Regions from separate parts of the Mesorhizobium sp. B2-2-4 genome, predicted to be linked through region 1. Evidence: predicted binding sites of a transcription regulator. Region 1 holds the regulator's gene; each other region holds the start of a gene.
The links. Region 1 encodes LexA, which represses DNA repair genes until DNA is damaged. Its sites were predicted from a motif close to TGTTCNNNNTGTGTTCNG; they were not measured.
Positions count from the first base shown of each region.

Region 2: a site for LexA is predicted at 3,835-3,852, ahead of FJ959_RS00905 (helicase-related protein). Genes of this name have one in related genera too.
Region 3: a site for LexA is predicted at 1,001-1,018, ahead of parE (DNA topoisomerase IV subunit B). Genes of this name have one in related genera too.

Region 1 covers NZ_VFWB01000011.1:164,821-170,288, reverse strand. The annotation lists gene FJ959_RS25760 (ComEC/Rec2 family competence protein) at 1-2,401, shown strand, start outside; gene lexA (transcriptional repressor LexA) at 2,395-3,138, opposite strand; gene FJ959_RS25750 (TetR/AcrR family transcriptional regulator C-terminal domain-containing protein) at 3,591-4,268, shown strand; gene kynU (kynureninase) at 4,265-5,468, shown strand, end outside.
Region 2 covers NZ_VFWB01000001.1:169,594-175,061, forward strand. The annotation lists gene FJ959_RS00880 (citrate/2-methylcitrate synthase) at 1-343, shown strand, start outside; gene phaR (polyhydroxyalkanoate synthesis repressor PhaR) at 368-976, opposite strand; gene FJ959_RS00890 (hypothetical protein) at 1,094-1,291, opposite strand; gene FJ959_RS00895 (acetyl-CoA C-acetyltransferase) at 1,272-2,456, shown strand; gene phbB (acetoacetyl-CoA reductase) at 2,576-3,301, shown strand; gene FJ959_RS00905 (helicase-related protein) at 4,020-5,468, shown strand, end outside.
Region 3 covers NZ_VFWB01000017.1:49,053-54,520, reverse strand. The annotation lists gene parE (DNA topoisomerase IV subunit B) at 1-931, opposite strand, end outside; gene cpaB (Flp pilus assembly protein CpaB) at 1,167-2,093, shown strand; gene FJ959_RS29500 (type II and III secretion system protein family protein) at 2,216-3,595, shown strand; gene FJ959_RS29495 (hypothetical protein) at 3,600-3,869, shown strand; gene FJ959_RS29490 (response regulator/pilus assembly protein) at 3,894-5,108, shown strand; gene FJ959_RS29485 (CpaF family protein) at 5,105-5,468, shown strand, end outside.

The DNA of each region.
Region 1 (5,468 bases):
CGTCAGCGAACGCTCTTTTTTTGCCACGCCCGCGCCCGCCTCATTGCCGCTGGCGTTGTCGCCCCTACAGCAGCCGAGCAAGTCGCCGCCGGCGGATGTTTCCACGCCGCCCGGCATTCCCGCAGCCGGCGCGGCCGTGCGTCTGCGCCGTGAGTTCGGCCGTGCTTCATGGCCTCGTCTGCGCAACGGCGTGGCCAGAGCGTCCGAGCTCGAACTCGATCGGGGCATAGCCTTCCTGCTCGTGCCGGTGTTCCTGGCATGCGGATCGATCGCCTATTTTTCGCTGGCGGCGGAGCCGGGCTTTGCCAAGCCTGTCGCGGTCGCGATCCTGATGTCGCTGTGCGCGCTCGTTTCACGCTCATGGCCGAAAACGCATCTGTGCTTCATGGCGGCGCTGTTGTGCGCGCTCGGCATGCTCGCCGGCAAAGTCGAGACGTGGCGAGCGGGAACGCGGATGCTGGGCTCGGAAATCTCCACGCAAATCACCGGCCGCGTCGTTTCGGTCGACCAGATGGAGACCGGGCGCATCCGGCTGACCATCGATGTGACATCGACCGCGCGGCCGAAACTACTCTACGCGCCGGAGCGCGTTCGCCTTTCGGCACGCAAGGTGCCGGCTGAAGTGACGGCCGGTTCGCTCGTGACCGGCTATGCCAGGCTGTTGCCGCCGACCGGACCGGTGCGGCCGGACAGCTACGACTTTTCCTTCGACAGCTACTTCGCCGGCATAGGCGCCAGCGGCTTCTTTCTCGGCAACCCCAAAATCGTCTCAGCCGATGACAGGCCGCTGTGGGCCGCCCTTTCAGCCGCCATCGAGAGTGCTCGCGAAAGCATTGCCGACCATATCAGGGGCAGCATCGGCGGCGCCGAGGGCGAGATCGCCGCGGCGCTGATCGTGGGTGTGCGCGCCGGGATTCCCGACGAGATCAATGAAGCGATGCGACGCACCGGCATCTACCACATCATCTCAATTTCCGGGCTGCACATGGCGCTGGTCGCCGGCACGGTCACGGGTCTGCTGCGTGGCGGCTTCGCGCTGTTCCCGAATTTTTCCTCCCGCCGGCCGGTCAAGAAATACGCGGCCGCGGCGGCACTTTTCTCCATCGCCGCCTACCTCGTCATTTCGGGCGTCGTTGTCGCCGCCGAACGCAGCTTCATCATGCTGGCGGTGATGCTGATCGCCGTTCTGTTCGATCGGGCGGCACTCACCATGCGCAATCTGGCTATTTCGGCGATCGCCGTCATCGTGGTGTCGCCGCACGAGGTGGTAGGGCCGAGCTTCCAGATGTCCTTCGCCGCCACCGCGGCCCTGGTCGGCGCCTATGCCGGCTGGTCGGATCGCAAAGCCGACAAAGCGCGGACCCCGCCGCCGCAACGGACCTTGCCTGGCCTGCTGACGCGAAAATTGCTGCTGGCGACAGGTGGGCTGGCGATGACCTCGATTATCGCGGGAAGCGCCACGGCGCTTTTCGCCATCTGGCATTTCCAGCGCGTGTCGCCGCTCAGCCTGTTCGCCAATCTTGCCGTCATGCCGATCGTTTCGGTCGTGATGTTCCTTGCGGTTGCCAGCGCGCTGCTGATGCCGTTCGGGTTCGATGGACCATCCCTTTATCTGATGGGCAAGGGACTGACCGCGATGATCGCCATATCAGGATGGATCTCGCAACGCTCGCCGGTCGACGCGGTCGGGTTGATTTCGCAGCAATCCGTCCTTCTGGTGGCGATCGCCCTGGTCATCGCGACGATGGCCACGACATGGCTGCGGCTGGCGGCACTTCCCTTCGCGCTCGCCGGCCTGTTGACCGTCTCGGACACGCGCACGCCGGACGTGCTGATTTCGGAGGATGCCCGCCTGGTGGCGTTGCCGATCGGCGGCGGCGAGCTCGCGATCAACCGGGCGCGCCCGAACGAATTCACCGTCGATAATTGGAAACGCGCGCTGAAGTCCGAAACCATCGTTGCGCCGGAACTGTTCGACAGCGGAGACCGACAGTTCGACATCTTCGATCCCGCGCAACTTCCGGCGGGAGCGCCTTTCTATTGCTTCACGGGCCTGTGCATGGCCCGGCATACCTCGGGGGCGATCATCGCGCAGGTGGAGGATCGCAAGGACGCCTGGAGGGCCTGCTCCTATGCGGATCTGATCGTCATCAACGACCCCGCGGGCTACGATCCCTGCCACAATCCGCTGGTTCTCGTCATCACCAAGCGGCAGCTCGCTCGCAAGGGAAGTGCCGCCGTCTTCTTCGACCAGCAATCGGCGACGGCACCGGCACGGGTCAGCTTTGCCGTCGACAGGCCATATCGGCCCTGGCACGAACAGCGGAAATTCTCACGCGAGGCAAGGGGACTGCCGCCTTACCGTAAACCCGAAAAGCCCACCGCCGACCCCGCTCAGTAGCGCCTGATCAGGCCGACCAGCTTGCCTTGCACCTTGACCCTGTCCGGTCCGAAAATACGTGTTTCATAGGCCGGATTGGCAGCCTCGAGCGCAATCGAAGCACCCTTTCGGCGGAAGCGCTTCAGCGTTGCTTCCTCCTCGTCCACCAGGGCCACGATGATCTCGCCGGGACTTGCGGTGTCGGCATTGCGGATGATGACCGTGTCGCCGTCGAAAATGCCGGCCTCGATCATCGAATCGCCCTTGACCTCCAGCGCATAGTGTTCGCCGCCCATGATCATGTCAGGCGGCACTGAAATGGAATGCGTCTGATGCTGGATGGCGTCGATCGGCACACCCGCTGCGATGCGACCCATGACCGGGATCGACACCGCTGAAACCGCGTCGTCGTCATTGCCGGCAGCGGGCAGACGCGAAGACGTCGCCGGCTTGATCTGCCGGCTAGGGCTGCTGCCCTGTCCGAGGCTGCCCTGGATGACGCTCGGGGAGAACTTCTTTGCCGCGTTAAGACCCGGCGCGATCGAGTCCGGCAGGCGCAGCACCTCCAGCGCGCGCGCCCGGTTGGGCAGGCGGCGAATGAAGCCGCGCTCCTCCAACGCCGTGATCAGCCGATGAATTCCCGACTTGGAGGCGAGGTCCAGCGCTTCCTTCATCTCGTCGAAGGACGGCGGAATGCCGCTTTCCTTCAGCCGTTCATGGATGAACATCAAGAGTTCATGTTGCTTGCGCGTGAGCATGGCGGCCCCCAAAGGCATTGCACGAAGGGTCTGGAACCAGAATCAGAAAACAAACCCAGAACAAACACTATCTGTTCCAGTTGTGTTCCGCAACCATTTAAAGTTTAATGAATTTGTTAAGGCGACGGAAACGAAATGCCCTCCCGCAGCCAGCATCCTGCCAGCGCGGTCCGTCGTCAATGCGCTCCCGGGCCCTTTGAAACTATTTTGGTTAATGGCCTGTGGCCCGACCGGTCTCCACTCTTGGCACAAGCCTGCAAGCTGGGTGACCGGCAGGTGCGGGGTGCGTTTGGGCGGATTAGAAACCCCTGCGGCTCGTGAACGAAACGAAACCAAAATGCCAACTTCCGCCGGAAAACGGCCAGACACCACCACTGGTCGCGACGGGCTGCGTTCGTTCGTTCGCTTGACGAAACCGTATAATAATGTACGGTTTTCGAAGAGGAACACCAATGACCACGCCGAAGCAGGCCGCGCGACGCGAACGGATAGAGGAGGCCGCCTATGCGGTGCTCCGGGAAGCCGGCTACAAGAGCGCCTCCCTGCTTGCTATCGCCAAGCGGGCATCGGCCTCGAACGAAACCCTCTACAACTGGTACGGCAACAAGCAGACCCTGTTTCGATCCTTGATCGAAGCCAATGCGGGAGAGGCAAGGAAGCTGCTGGAGGACGCCCTTCACCAGGCGCGCGATCCGCTCGAAACCCTGAACTTGCTCGGGCCAGTCCTGCTGACCCTCGTGACGGGCGACAAGGCGGTGGCGCTCAATCGCGCCGCGGCCGGCGACGTCAACGATACAGGCACGCTTGGCCAATCGATCGCGCAATTCGGCCGCAATACCATAATGCCGCTTGTTGGCGACCTGCTTCGAACCGCAAGTCGGGCCGGCCCGATCGCCTGTGACGATCCTGCCGAAGCCGCCGACATCTACATCAGTCTTTTGATCGGCGATCTCCAGGTTCGCCGGATCGTTGGGGTGCTCGAGGAACTGCCTCGGGCGGAAATCGAGCAAAGATCGAACCGGGCGTTCACCCTGTTCTTGCGCCTCTATGCGGCCAGCCCTTGCCCGGGCGGCAAAACAGCCGGCCCGTTTCCAGGGCGCTCTTCTCACCGAGGAACATCGCGACCATGAGCAAAATTCCCGATCTCGCAGCGATCGAGGCAATGGACACCGCGGATCCGCTGCGTGCCATGCGTGACCGCTTCACCTTGCCCCAGGGGGTGATCTATCTCGACGGCAATTCGCTGGGCGCCGCTTCGCCAGCCGTGTTCGGCGAGCTGCAGAAGGCCGCCACGCAGGAGTGGGCGCAGGATCTCATCCGCGCCTGGAACACCGCCGGCTGGTTCGACATGCCGGTCGAACTCGGCGACCAACTCGGGCGCCTGATCGGGGCCGCCGCCGGCCAGACGGTGGTCTGCGATACCACCTCGATCAACATCTACAAGGTGCTGCATGCGGCACTCGGGATGCGGCCGGACAGGTCAGTCATCATCGCCGAGGGGGACAGCTTTCCGACCGATCTCTATATGGCCGAAGGCGTTGCCTCGACGCGGCCGGGCACGGTGCTGCGGCTCGAGGGTGTCGATGCGCCGACCATAGAAGAACTGATCGACGAGCGGGTCGCGGTCATCCTGGTCAACCACGTCAACTACAAATCCGGGCAGTTACGCGACATGGCCGCGCTGACGCGGACGGCACATGATGCCGGCGCGCTGATTGTCTGGGATCTCTGCCATACCGCCGGCGCCTTGCCCGTCGAGCTCGACCGTTCGAATGCCGATTTCGCCGTTGGCTGCACCTACAAATATCTCAATGGCGGCCCGGGTGCCCCGGCCTTCATCTACGCGGCCGAGCGCCACCATGGCGATGTCCGCCAGCCGCTCAGCGGCTGGTGGGGCCATGCGCGGCCATTCGCCTTCGAACAGGGTTTTGCTGCCGGCACAGGCATCCGCCGGTTTCTCTGCGGCACGCAGCCTGTGCTGTCGATGCGCGCGCTCAAAGGGGCGCTCGATGTCTGGAACGACGTCGACATGGCAGAGGTGCGCAGGAAGAGCATGGCGTTGACCGATCTGTTCATCCAACTGGTCGAGGCAAAATGCGGCGCCTACGGCCTCGAACTCGAAAGCCCGCGCGATGGCAATGAGCGCGGCAGCCAGGTTTCGTTCCTCCACCCGCATGGCTATCAGGTGATGCGGGCCTTGATCGAGCGCGGCGTGATCGGCGATTTCCGCGCGCCATCCACGATTCGCTTCGGCTTTACGCCGCTTTATGTCGGCTATGTCGATGTCTGGCAGGCTGTCGAGGTGCTGGAAGACATTTTGCGCACGGACG
Region 2 (5,468 bases), on a different contig from region 1:
GGCGATCCGGCGCTGGCTCGGCCATGACAGGCCTTTGCCAGCGTTCGGCCATCCGCTCTATCCCGAAGGCGATCCCCGCGCCACGGCGCTTTTGGCGGCCATCGACAACACCGACAGAACATTGCGATCGCTGGAAATCGCCGCCATTGCCGCGACCGGCGCCCGCCCGAACGTCGACTTTGCCCTGGCCGTTCTGACGCGCAGCCTCGACCTGCCGCGCGATGCGCCGTTCCAGCTGTTCGCGCTTGGGCGCAGCGTTGGCTGGGCCGCCCACATGGTCGAACAGGCAATGAGCGGCGGCAGCATCAGGCCGCGCGGTCGCTATGAGGGATTATTGCCGTAGGATCGGAAGAAAAGCGCTGCGCGCTCACGACATGGTGTCGAGCTTGCGCTGCATGGCCGCGATCTGGTCCTTCAACTGCTGCAGATCGTCGGGTTTTTCCGGCGTTTCCTTCCTGGCCGGTTCGGCGGGGGCCGCCGCAGGTGCCGAGCCTGCCGGCGGGAAAGGCGTGAACAGCCGCATGGCATTCTGGAACATTTCCATGTTGCGGCGCGTCTGCTCCTCCAGCGCCTTGATCGGCGTGGCCATCTTCATCATGTCGAGTGGTGACTTGCCGATGGCGCCCTTCATCTGCTCGCGGAAGCGCTCCTGTTCCTTGGAGAAGGCGATCATCGACTGTTCGAGGAAGCTCGGCACGATCATCTGCATCTGGTCGCCGTAGAAGGCGATCAACTGGCGCAGGAACGGGATCGGCAGCATGTTCTGCCCGTCCTTGTTCTCCAATTCGAAGATGATCTGGGTCAGAACCGGATGCGTGATGTCGTCGCCGGTCTTGGCGTCCTGCACCGTGAACTCTTCGCCCTTCTTGACCATTTCGGCCAGGTCCTCGAGCGTCACATAGGTGCTGGTGCCGGTGTTGTAGAGCCGGCGATTGGCATATTTCTTGATGACGATCGGATCGTCTTTCGCAGCCATCTGCATCCTCCCCGGACACCGGCGCGCCTGAGTAAGCCGCCGGTAACGATTGCGCCCGTTCAAAGGATATGCGCAAAAGCGTCACAATTCCAAGCAGTTTGTGCAGTGCGGGATTAATTATCGCTGCATGGCCGGTGAAATATGCTGCGCAGCAGCGGACAGCTTGATGTCGCGGCCATGCGCAGCTTGCTTGCGACGCATGGGTGCCCTGCCGATTTCCGGTTTGACTCGGGGTTGGGAAAGGGCAAGAAAAGTCTTCAATGACAGAACATCAGCTTGAAGTTTGGAGAACAGAATGCCCGCTTCCAATGCCATCGTCGTCGCCAGCGCGGCGCGCACACCGGTCGGTTCCTTCAACGGCGCTTTCGCCGCCACCCCGGCTCACGAGCTTGGCGCCGTCGTCGTAAGGGAATTGTTGTCGCGCGCCGGCGTCGAGGCGGCCGAAGTCGACGAGGTCATTCTTGGCCAGGTGCTGACCGCGGCCCAAGGGCAGAACCCCGCCCGCCAGGCTTCGATCCTCGCCGGGCTGCCCAGGGAGACCACCGCCTGGGGCCTCAACCAGGTGTGCGGCTCGGGCCTGCGCGCCATCGCGCTCGGCATGCAGCAGATCGCCACCGGCGATGCCAAGGTGGTTGTCGCCGGCGGCCAGGAATCGATGTCGATGTCGCCGCACGCCCAGCATCTGCGCGCTGGCGTCAAGATGGGCGACTACAAGATGATCGACACCATGATCAAGGATGGACTGTGGGATGCCTTTAATGGCTATCACATGGGCAACACGGCCGAGAACGTCGCCCGCCAGTTCCAGATCACCCGCGAGGACCAGGACCAGTTCGCGCTGGCCTCGCAGAACAAGGCCGAGGCCGCGCAGAAGGCCGGCCGGTTCAAGGACGAGATCGTCGCCTTCACCATCAAGGGCAAGAAGGGCGATACAATTGTCGACCAGGACGAATACATCCGCCATGGCGCGACGCTGGATGCCATGACCAAACTGAAGCCGGCCTTCGACAAGGACGGCACTGTGACCGCCGCCAATGCCTCCGGCATCAACGACGGCGCCGCCGGCGCGCTTTTGATGAGCGAAGCGGAAGCTGCCAGGCGGGGCATCACCCCGCTGGCGCGCATCGTCTCCTGGGCGACCGCGGGCGTTGACCCGGCGATCATGGGCACCGGTCCGATTCCCGCCTCGCGAAAAGCGCTGGAAAAGGCCGGCTGGTCGGTCGGCGATCTCGACCTGATCGAGGCCAACGAGGCTTTCGCCGCGCAGGCCTGCGCGGTCAACAAGGACATGGGCTGGGATCCCTCGATCGTCAACGTCAATGGCGGCGCCATCGCCATCGGTCATCCGATCGGCGCCTCTGGCGCGCGCATTTTCAACACGCTGGTCCACGAGATGCGCCGAAGAGGTGCCAAGAAGGGTCTCTCCACCCTGTGCATCGGCGGCGGCATGGGCGTCGCCATGTGCGTCGAAGCGCTCTAAAAGAGAAGTGAATGGGGAGTAGCGAATAGGGAAGAACGGCGTCGGCGCAATGGGATATCTGATCCCTGCTCGTCATTCGCTACTCCCTGTTCACTCTCCCAACCAAAGGGAGGGAGCGCATGACCAAGGTTGCAATCGTCACGGGCGGATCGCGCGGCATCGGCGCGGCAATATCGATGGCGCTGAAGGAAGCCGGCTATTCGGTTGCCGCCAACTACGCCGGCAATGATGAGGCGGCGAGCAAGTTCACGGCCACAACCGGCATCAAGACCTACAAATGGTCGGTCGCCGACTACGACGCCTGCGCCGCCGGCATCAAGCAGGTCGAGGCCGATCTGGGCCCGGTCGCGGTGCTGGTCAACAATGCCGGCATCACGCGCGACGCAATGTTCCACAAGCTGACGCGTGAGCAGTGGAAGGAGGTCATCGACACCAATCTCTCCGGCGTTTTCAACATGACGCATCCGCTGTGGAGCGGCATGCGCGACCGCAAGTTCGGCCGCGTCATCACCATCTCCTCCATCAATGGCCAGAAGGGCCAGGCCGGCCAGGTCAACTACTCCGCGGCCAAGGCCGGCGACATCGGTTTCTCGAAGGCTCTGGCCCAGGAAGGAGCCCGCGCGGGCATCACCGTCAACATCATCTGCCCAGGCTATATCGCCACCGAAATGGTCCGGGCGATCGACGAGAAGGTGCTCAACGAACGCATCATCCCGCAAATCCCGGTCGGGCGCCTCGGCGAGCCGGAGGAGATCGCGCGCTGCGTCGTCTTCCTCGCCTCCGAGGACGCCGGCTTCATCACGGGATCGACCATCACCGCCAATGGCGGCCAGTACTTCGCCTGAGGTCTCGCCGGGCTGCCGGCTTCCCGGTGCCGATTGAAAGGGGGCTCGTTCGCCATCCGCTTCGGATGTCCGTGACGCCGTCCGATGACGGCTGTCGGTCTGCTGTTCCAATCCGGCACGCAAAGGTTAATGGCGGCAGCGGGTATTGTGCAAAACTACCTGGACAAGCTGTGCATTGTCGGTGGAAAACCTGTGCGCAACACTACATCTTGTCGTGAACAAACAGGGAAAATCCCGACATCGCCGATTCGTCGCCCTTTCGTTCCATGTTTGGCCGCAATGTTAACGAGAGCAGTCGCAATCGCCTGTCAAACTGTTAATTTCTATTAAGAAAGTTCAACAATTTCATAAGCTTGGATGAAGCAAGGCGGGCTGCCACACGGCTTTGCCGGCGAAAGTTAACGGCGGCTCTCGCCTAGCATGAAACGGGCCAATTCCGTGATTCAGCATGTGGTGAGAATCATCAGCCACAACTCCACATCTAGCCGTGAACAAAACATGAATCCGGGCGAGTCAGCGATTCGTCGCCGATTCGTTCCAGACTCGTTCCAACCCTTAATCAGCAGCCGAACCGAAGCTTGACGAAGGCGGCTTCGAGCCGCCAGCGGAACATTCCGCTTTCGCTTCGCGCCTGAAATCCCTATGTGTCGCCTGTCATACGCGCCACCCGAGGCGTGCTCCCGACAATGAGAGGCCAGAAAGCCTTATTTCCGAGCCGATGAACATCCATCCGAAACCCACCGAGCCGCTGATCCTGTCGGGTCGCGACGTGACTGCCGTGCTTGGGCCGACCAACACAGGCAAGACCCATCTCGCCATCGAGCGCATGGTGGCGCATGAAAGCGGCATCATCGGCCTGCCGCTCAGGCTCTTGGCGCGAGAGGTCTATACCCGCGTCTGCGAAAAGGTCGGTGCCCACAAGGTGGCGCTCATCACCGGCGAGGAGAAGATCCAGCCGCCAGGCGCCAGATATTCGGTCTGTACCGTCGAAGCCATGCCGCGCGAGACCGATGCCGCCTTCGTCGCCATCGACGAGGTGCAGCTTGCCGGGGACCTCGAGCGCGGCCACATCTTCACCGACCGCATCCTGCATCTGCGCGGCCGCCAGGAGACGCTGCTGCTCGGCGCCGCCACCATGCACGGCATCTTGCAGCGCCTGTTGAAAGGCGTCTCGGTGGTGACACGACCGCGGCTGTCACATCTGGCCTATGCCGGTTCGAAGAAGCTGACCCGCTTGCCCCGGCGCACAGCGATCGTCGCCTTCTCCGCCGACGAGGTCTATGCCATCGCCGAACTGATCCGCCGCCAGCAGGGCGGTGCGGCCGTCGTGCTTGGCGCGCTCTCGCCCCGCACCCGCAACGCCCAGGTGGCGCTGTTTCAGTCGGGCGACGTCGATTATCTCGTCGCCACCGATGCCATCGGCATGGGCCTTAACCTCGATCTCGACCATGTCGCCTTCGCCCAGAACCGCAAGTTCGACGGCTATCAGTATCGCAACCTGACGGCGGCCGAACTTGGCCAGATCGCCGGGCGCGCCGGCCGGCACCTGCGCGACGGCACCTTTGGCGTCACCGGCCAGGTCGACCCGCTGGACGAGGAATTGGTCAAGAAGATCGAAAGCCACGACTTCGACCCCGTGAAGGTTCTGCAGTGGCGCACAGCGCGTTTCAATTTCGCCAGCCTCGACGCGCTGAAGCGCTCGATCGAGACCAATGCCCCGGTGGAGGGCCTGACCCGTGCGCTGCCGGCAGTCGATGCGCAGGCGCTTGAGCACCTGTCGCGTGACGAGGACATCAGGGCGCTCGCCACCGACGCAAGGCGCGTCGCGCTGCTGTGGGAGGCCTGCGCGCTCCCCGACTACCGCAAGATAGCGCCGGCCCAGCACGCCGACCTCATTGCGTCGATCTACATGGACCTCGCCAGGCATGGCCATGTCGACGAGAATTACATGGCCGAGCAGGTGCGCCGCGCCGACACCACCGAGGGCGACATCGATACGCTGTCGCATCGCATCGCCCAGATCCGCACCTGGACATTCGTGTCGAACCGGCCCGGCTGGCTGGCCGATCAGGCACACTGGCAGGAAAAGACGCGCGAAATCGAAGACAGATTGTCGGATGCGCTGCATGAGCGGTTGACGAAACGCTTCGTAGACCGCAGGACTTCC
Region 3 (5,468 bases), on a different contig from region 1:
ACCAGGTCACCGCCCATTCCAGCGAGCCATGGCCGCCTTGCCTGTCGCTCTTGCCGGCGAAGATTTCGCGCGTTACCTGGAATTCGTCGCCGAGCGACGCTTTCAGATAGTCCTTGAGGCCGCCGGGAAAATGGAATTCGGCCTTGGCCGGAGTGGTGTCCTTTTCCTTGATCAGCGAAGGATCGCAGGTCCATCGGATTTCGACGCCGCCGAACAGATAGGCCTTCGAGCGTGTCATGCGGTAGAGCCGCGCCGGCTCGAACGCGGCACCCTTGCCGAAAATCTGCTCGTCGGGATGGAAGCGGGTCCTGGTGCCGCGCCGGTTGTGAACTTCGCCAAGGTGCTCGAGGCCGCTGACCGGGATGCCGCGCGAGAAGCGCTGCCGGTAAAGTTGCCGTCCGCGCGCGACTTCGACTTCGAGATGATCCGACAGCGCGTTGACCACGGAGACGCCGACGCCGTGCAGGCCGCCCGAGGTTTCATAGACCTTGCTATCGAACTTGCCGCCCGAATGCAGCGTCGTCATGATCACTTCGAGCGCCGGCTTCTTGAACTTCGGATGCGGATCGACGGGAATGCCGCGGCCATTGTCGGTGACGGTGAGAAAGCCGTCAGCCGAAAGCTCGACATCGATGAATGTGGCATGGCCGGCAACCGCCTCGTCCATCGAGTTGTCGATGACCTCGGCGAACAGATGGTGCATGGCCTTGTCGTCGGTGCCGCCAATATACATGCCCGGACGGCGCCGCACCGGCTCCAGGCCTTCGAGTACCTCGATATCGGCGGCGCTGTAGCCCTCTGAGCCGTCACGAGACGCCGCCGCCGGACGCTTGGCTGCCGCCTGCACCAGCGGATCGGCCGGACGCGCCGGTGTGCGAACCGGTTGCGGCTGCTTCTCCAGATTGCCGAAAAGATCGTTGTTGTCGTCCATGCCTGCCATAGAGCCCAAGCTGCGAATCACCCGCCGATACTGCCACGCTTTTCAGCGCCAAGCGACGGAGGTTCCTGTTACGTTCGGGGATTAACCCCCTCTTATCCTAAAACCATTCGATAACCAAGCCGGCGGAAATCAGGCGGATAGCCAGCGAGAAGATTCCTGATTCTTTAACAATGCCGCCTAGCGTGAGCCAACATAACAAGAAACTACGGGCATCAGGGGTTTGGGCGTGAGGGGCAAGGCCATAACGATGATCGGCATCGCCGCCGTTTTCGGCGCGATCTCGATCTTTGCCGCGGATTTCTGGGTCAAGCGCCAGGCCAGGGCCGACGCCGAGGAGAAAACCGCGTCGATCGCGGCGCCCGCCGCGCCGACGGTCGAATTCAAGACCATCGTGGTGGCGAATGCACCGTTGCGATACGGCATGGATCTCGACCGCGCGAAACTCAGCGAAATTCCGTGGCCGCAGGATTCGCTGCCGCAGGGCGCCTTCGCCACCATCGATGGACTGCTCGGGGACGGCAACCGCGTGGTGCTGTCGCCGATCGAGGTCAACGAACCGGTGCTGCTTACAAAGCTGTCCGGCCCGAATGGCCGCGCCACGCTCTCCAACATGCTGACGCCCGGCATGCGGGCCGTCACCATCCGCACCGACGAGATCGCGGGCGTCGGCGGCTTCGTCACGCCGGGCGATCGGGTCGATGTCGTGCTGACGCGCGATGCCGGCGAAATCCAGGAAGTGGCCAAGAATGCGCAAGGCGCCGCCGGTTCGACCATCACCTCAGAGATCGTCGTTGCCGACGCGAAGGTGCTGAGCGTCGGGCAGGGCGCCGACGAGCGCCAAACGACGCCGCAGGTGGCCAATTCCATAACCATCGAGGTGACCACCGAAGGCGCGCAGAAAGTGGCGCTGGCCCGCACTGTCGGCACGCTGTCGCTGTCGCTTCGCTCCGCCAGCGAGGGCGGCGAGGGCAAGGACGGTGTGACCACCATCTCCTCCTTTGGCGGATCGGTGGCGGGCAAGGCGCAGGCCGCAGCCGGCTCGCTGTTCGACGCCGTGGCAAAGGAGCCGGAGAAGCCGAAATTCAAGACGGTCATCGTGACGCGTGGAACCACGGCCGAGGAATATCAGGTTCCTGCGCGGGACCAGAAATAGGAATATCCGGTTCCTGAGTGGGACCAGAGCAGGACCGGTGGGGACCGGACGGGACGGGAACAATGTTCAGGCAACTTCAATATCGAATGGCATGCCGGTTGCACTTCGCGCGGGCCGTGGCGATGGCGGTGACGATGGCGGCGGCCGGCATCTTCGCCGGCCCGGCCAGGGCGGACAACGACATCGTCTATGTCTCGGCGACCAAGAACGCCTCGATCAAGGTCGCCAAGGGCAAGCCAAAGACGATCATGACGAGCGCGGCCTTCTACCAGATCGTCATCGGCGATCCGGAGATCGCCAACGTCAACCCGCTGACCGACAAATCCTTCTATGTGCTGGGCAACAATCTCGGCACCACTGGCATTGCCCTGTTCGACGAGAACAAGCAGCTCGTCGGCACCGTCGACATCGAAGTGACGCTCGATACCGACCAGTTGGCCGACACGATCCGCGCCAGCGTGCCGGACGCCAAGATCAAGGTCGGCTCCGCCAATGGCCGCGTCGTGCTGTCGGGCGAGGCGGATGACGCGGTCGCCGCCGAAAAGGCAAACAAGATCGCCACCCGCTTCTCCGGCAATGAGGAGGTGATCAATTCGGTCAACATCTCGTCCTCGCAGCAGGTCCAGCTCAATGTTCGCTTCGTCGAGATCAACCGCCAGGCGGGGCAGGATCTCGGCGCCAAATACAGTGCCAATTTCGCTTATGGCATGGGCGGACGCGACGTTACGATTGCTCCCGGCACCATTGAGCCGGCGGGGACCGGCGAGATCATCGGCAAGCTGCTGTCGAACGGCGTTTCCATCGACATCGCCATCAAGGCACTGGAAGAGCGCGGCCTGGCTCGTCGGCTGGCCGAGCCGAACCTGATCGCCCGGTCCGGCGAGACGGCGAGCTTCCTGGCCGGCGGCGAGTTTCCGATCCCGGTTTCCGAAGACAACGGCAAGATTTCCGTCAGCTACAAGAAGTACGGCGTCAGCCTGGATTTCACGCCCACCGTTCTGAAGGACGGGCTGGTCAGCCTCGACATCGCGCCGGAAGTCTCCTCGATCGACGCGTCGGCTTCCTACAATATCGGCAGCATCTCGGTGCCCGGCTTCATCGTGCGCCGCGCCAGGACGTCGGTCGACCTGAAGAACGGCCAGAGCTTCATGATCGCGGGGCTGCTGCAGTCGCAGAACGACATCACCACCTCGCGCATACCGGGCCTCGGCAAGATGCCGGTGCTCGGGGCCCTGTTCTCGTCGAAATCCTACCAGCGGCGCGAGACGGACCTGGTGATCATCGTCACGCCTTACCTTGTCAAGCCGGTGGATCCGTCGAAGAAAATGGCCGAGCCGACCGATGGCACGCAGCCTGCCAGCAATGTCGACTATTTCCTCAACAACACCGAGGAGGTGAGGGCGTCGGACACCAATCGCGCGCTGGCGCTGGCTGACGGCAGCGCCGCGCGTGCCGCTCCCGCCACCAAAGTCGGGCATTTCCTCGACCTGCCGAAGGACTGAAGCCATGCGGATGGTCTTGAGCTCGAGCGTCGCCTTGCTGCTTGCCGGCTTCACCGCCGGCTGCACGAGCGACGACTATGTGCGCAGCGAAGGCGTGACCAGCGGCGCCGGGGAGGCCCAGGCCGCCAACACCGTCATGCAGATGGTCGATCCCTGGAAATACGGCGTCCAGAACACCAGGCTTCTCGTGCCTGCCCAGCGCGGCAGCACGGAACCCGCCACCGCCGAGCAGGCGGCCAGCGCCAAGGCATCGCAAGCCAGCGCCGACAATTGATCCGAGATCACAGGCTGACAATAAATGGCAAACGGCATCAAGATCAGGAAAATCCTGCTCATATCGACGGACAGAACCTTCGCGCAGGACACCCGGACGGCGTTTGCCGCCTCGGAGATCATCCAGCTCTCGACGGTGGACAAGAATATCACCGAACTTCGCGGCGAGGTCCAGGAGGCCGATCTCGGGGCGATCATCGTCGATATGGACGCAGCGAAGCTTCAGGAGATCGATGCGCTGCAACGCGTCATGCGCCGGCTGGAAGGCAAGGCGCCGGTCGTGGTCGTCACCCAGGAGTTCAACGCCGCCGCCGCGCGCATCCTCGTGCAGCTCAAGGTCGCGGATTTCCTGGTCAAGCCGATCACCACGGCCGATCTCGTGCGTTCGGTGGTGCGTGCGCTGCAAGGGCCGGGGCGCGAGGAAAACACCGAGTCGCAGATCTATACCTTCATGCCCGCGGCAGGCGGCGTCGGCACCACGACGCTGGCTTTGCAGACCGCGTTCCAGCTGCATCATTCAGTGACGCGCGGCGCCTCGACCTGCGTGGTGGACCTCAATTTCCAGCAGGGCGCCTGCGCCGAATATCTCGACCTGGAGCCGCGTTTCGACATCACCGAAATCGAGAACCAGCCGGAGCGTCTCGACAGGCAATTGCTCGACGTGATGCTGTCGAAGCATGCCAGCGGACTTTGTGTTCTGGCCGCACCGACGCAGCCGGCGGAGATGCGATCGTTCAAGACCGATGTCGTGGTGCGGATGCTGGACCTCGTCTCGGCCTATTTCGACAATGTCGTCATCGACATGCCGCGCACCTGGTTTCCGTGGACGGAGACGGTGCTGCTCGGCTCCAACAAGCTCTACATCGTCGCCGAAATGACGGTACCGTGCCTGCGCCACACGCAACGCCTGATCCAGGCGGTCTACGAGACCGCCGGCAAGGAAGTGAAGCCGAACGTCATCGTCAACCGTTTCGAGCAGAAGATGTTTGACAGCGGCATCAAGCAGGCGGACGTCCAGGAAATCCTCGGCGAGCATTTCGTCGGCGGCATCGCCAACAATTACCGGCTGGTGCGCGAGGCCGTCGATCGCGGCGTGCCGCTGCACGAGATCGATGCCAATGCCAACGTCGTCAACGACCTGAAGAGGATCATCCTTCCGGAGGAAGTGGCGGCGGCGCCGGGCAAATCGAAATCGCTGTTCGGCTTCGGCAAGAGCCTTTTGAAGAGGAAGGCCGGATGAGCAGCCGCTTTTCCACCTTGCAGAACCGCGATGCGCGTCCGCAGCGCTCCGCCGAGCCGACGGCGGTTGCGCACCACGCGGTCGTCATCCCGACGAGCCGGAAGGTCTTGCCGGCGAAAATCGAAGCCGTGCCGGGCAAGAGCGCCAACAAGGTGCTCGATGCGCGCGTGCGTATCCACCGGTTGCTGCTCGAGGAGATCAATCTTGTCGCGCTGGAGCGGCTGCCCAGGGACGAGATGCGCCGGCAGGTGCATGATTTCGTGTCGGAAAAGACGCGCGAAGAGCGGATGGCGATCAACACCGTCGAACTCGATGCCCTGGTCGACGACATCGTCGACGAGATGGTCGGGCTCGGCCCGC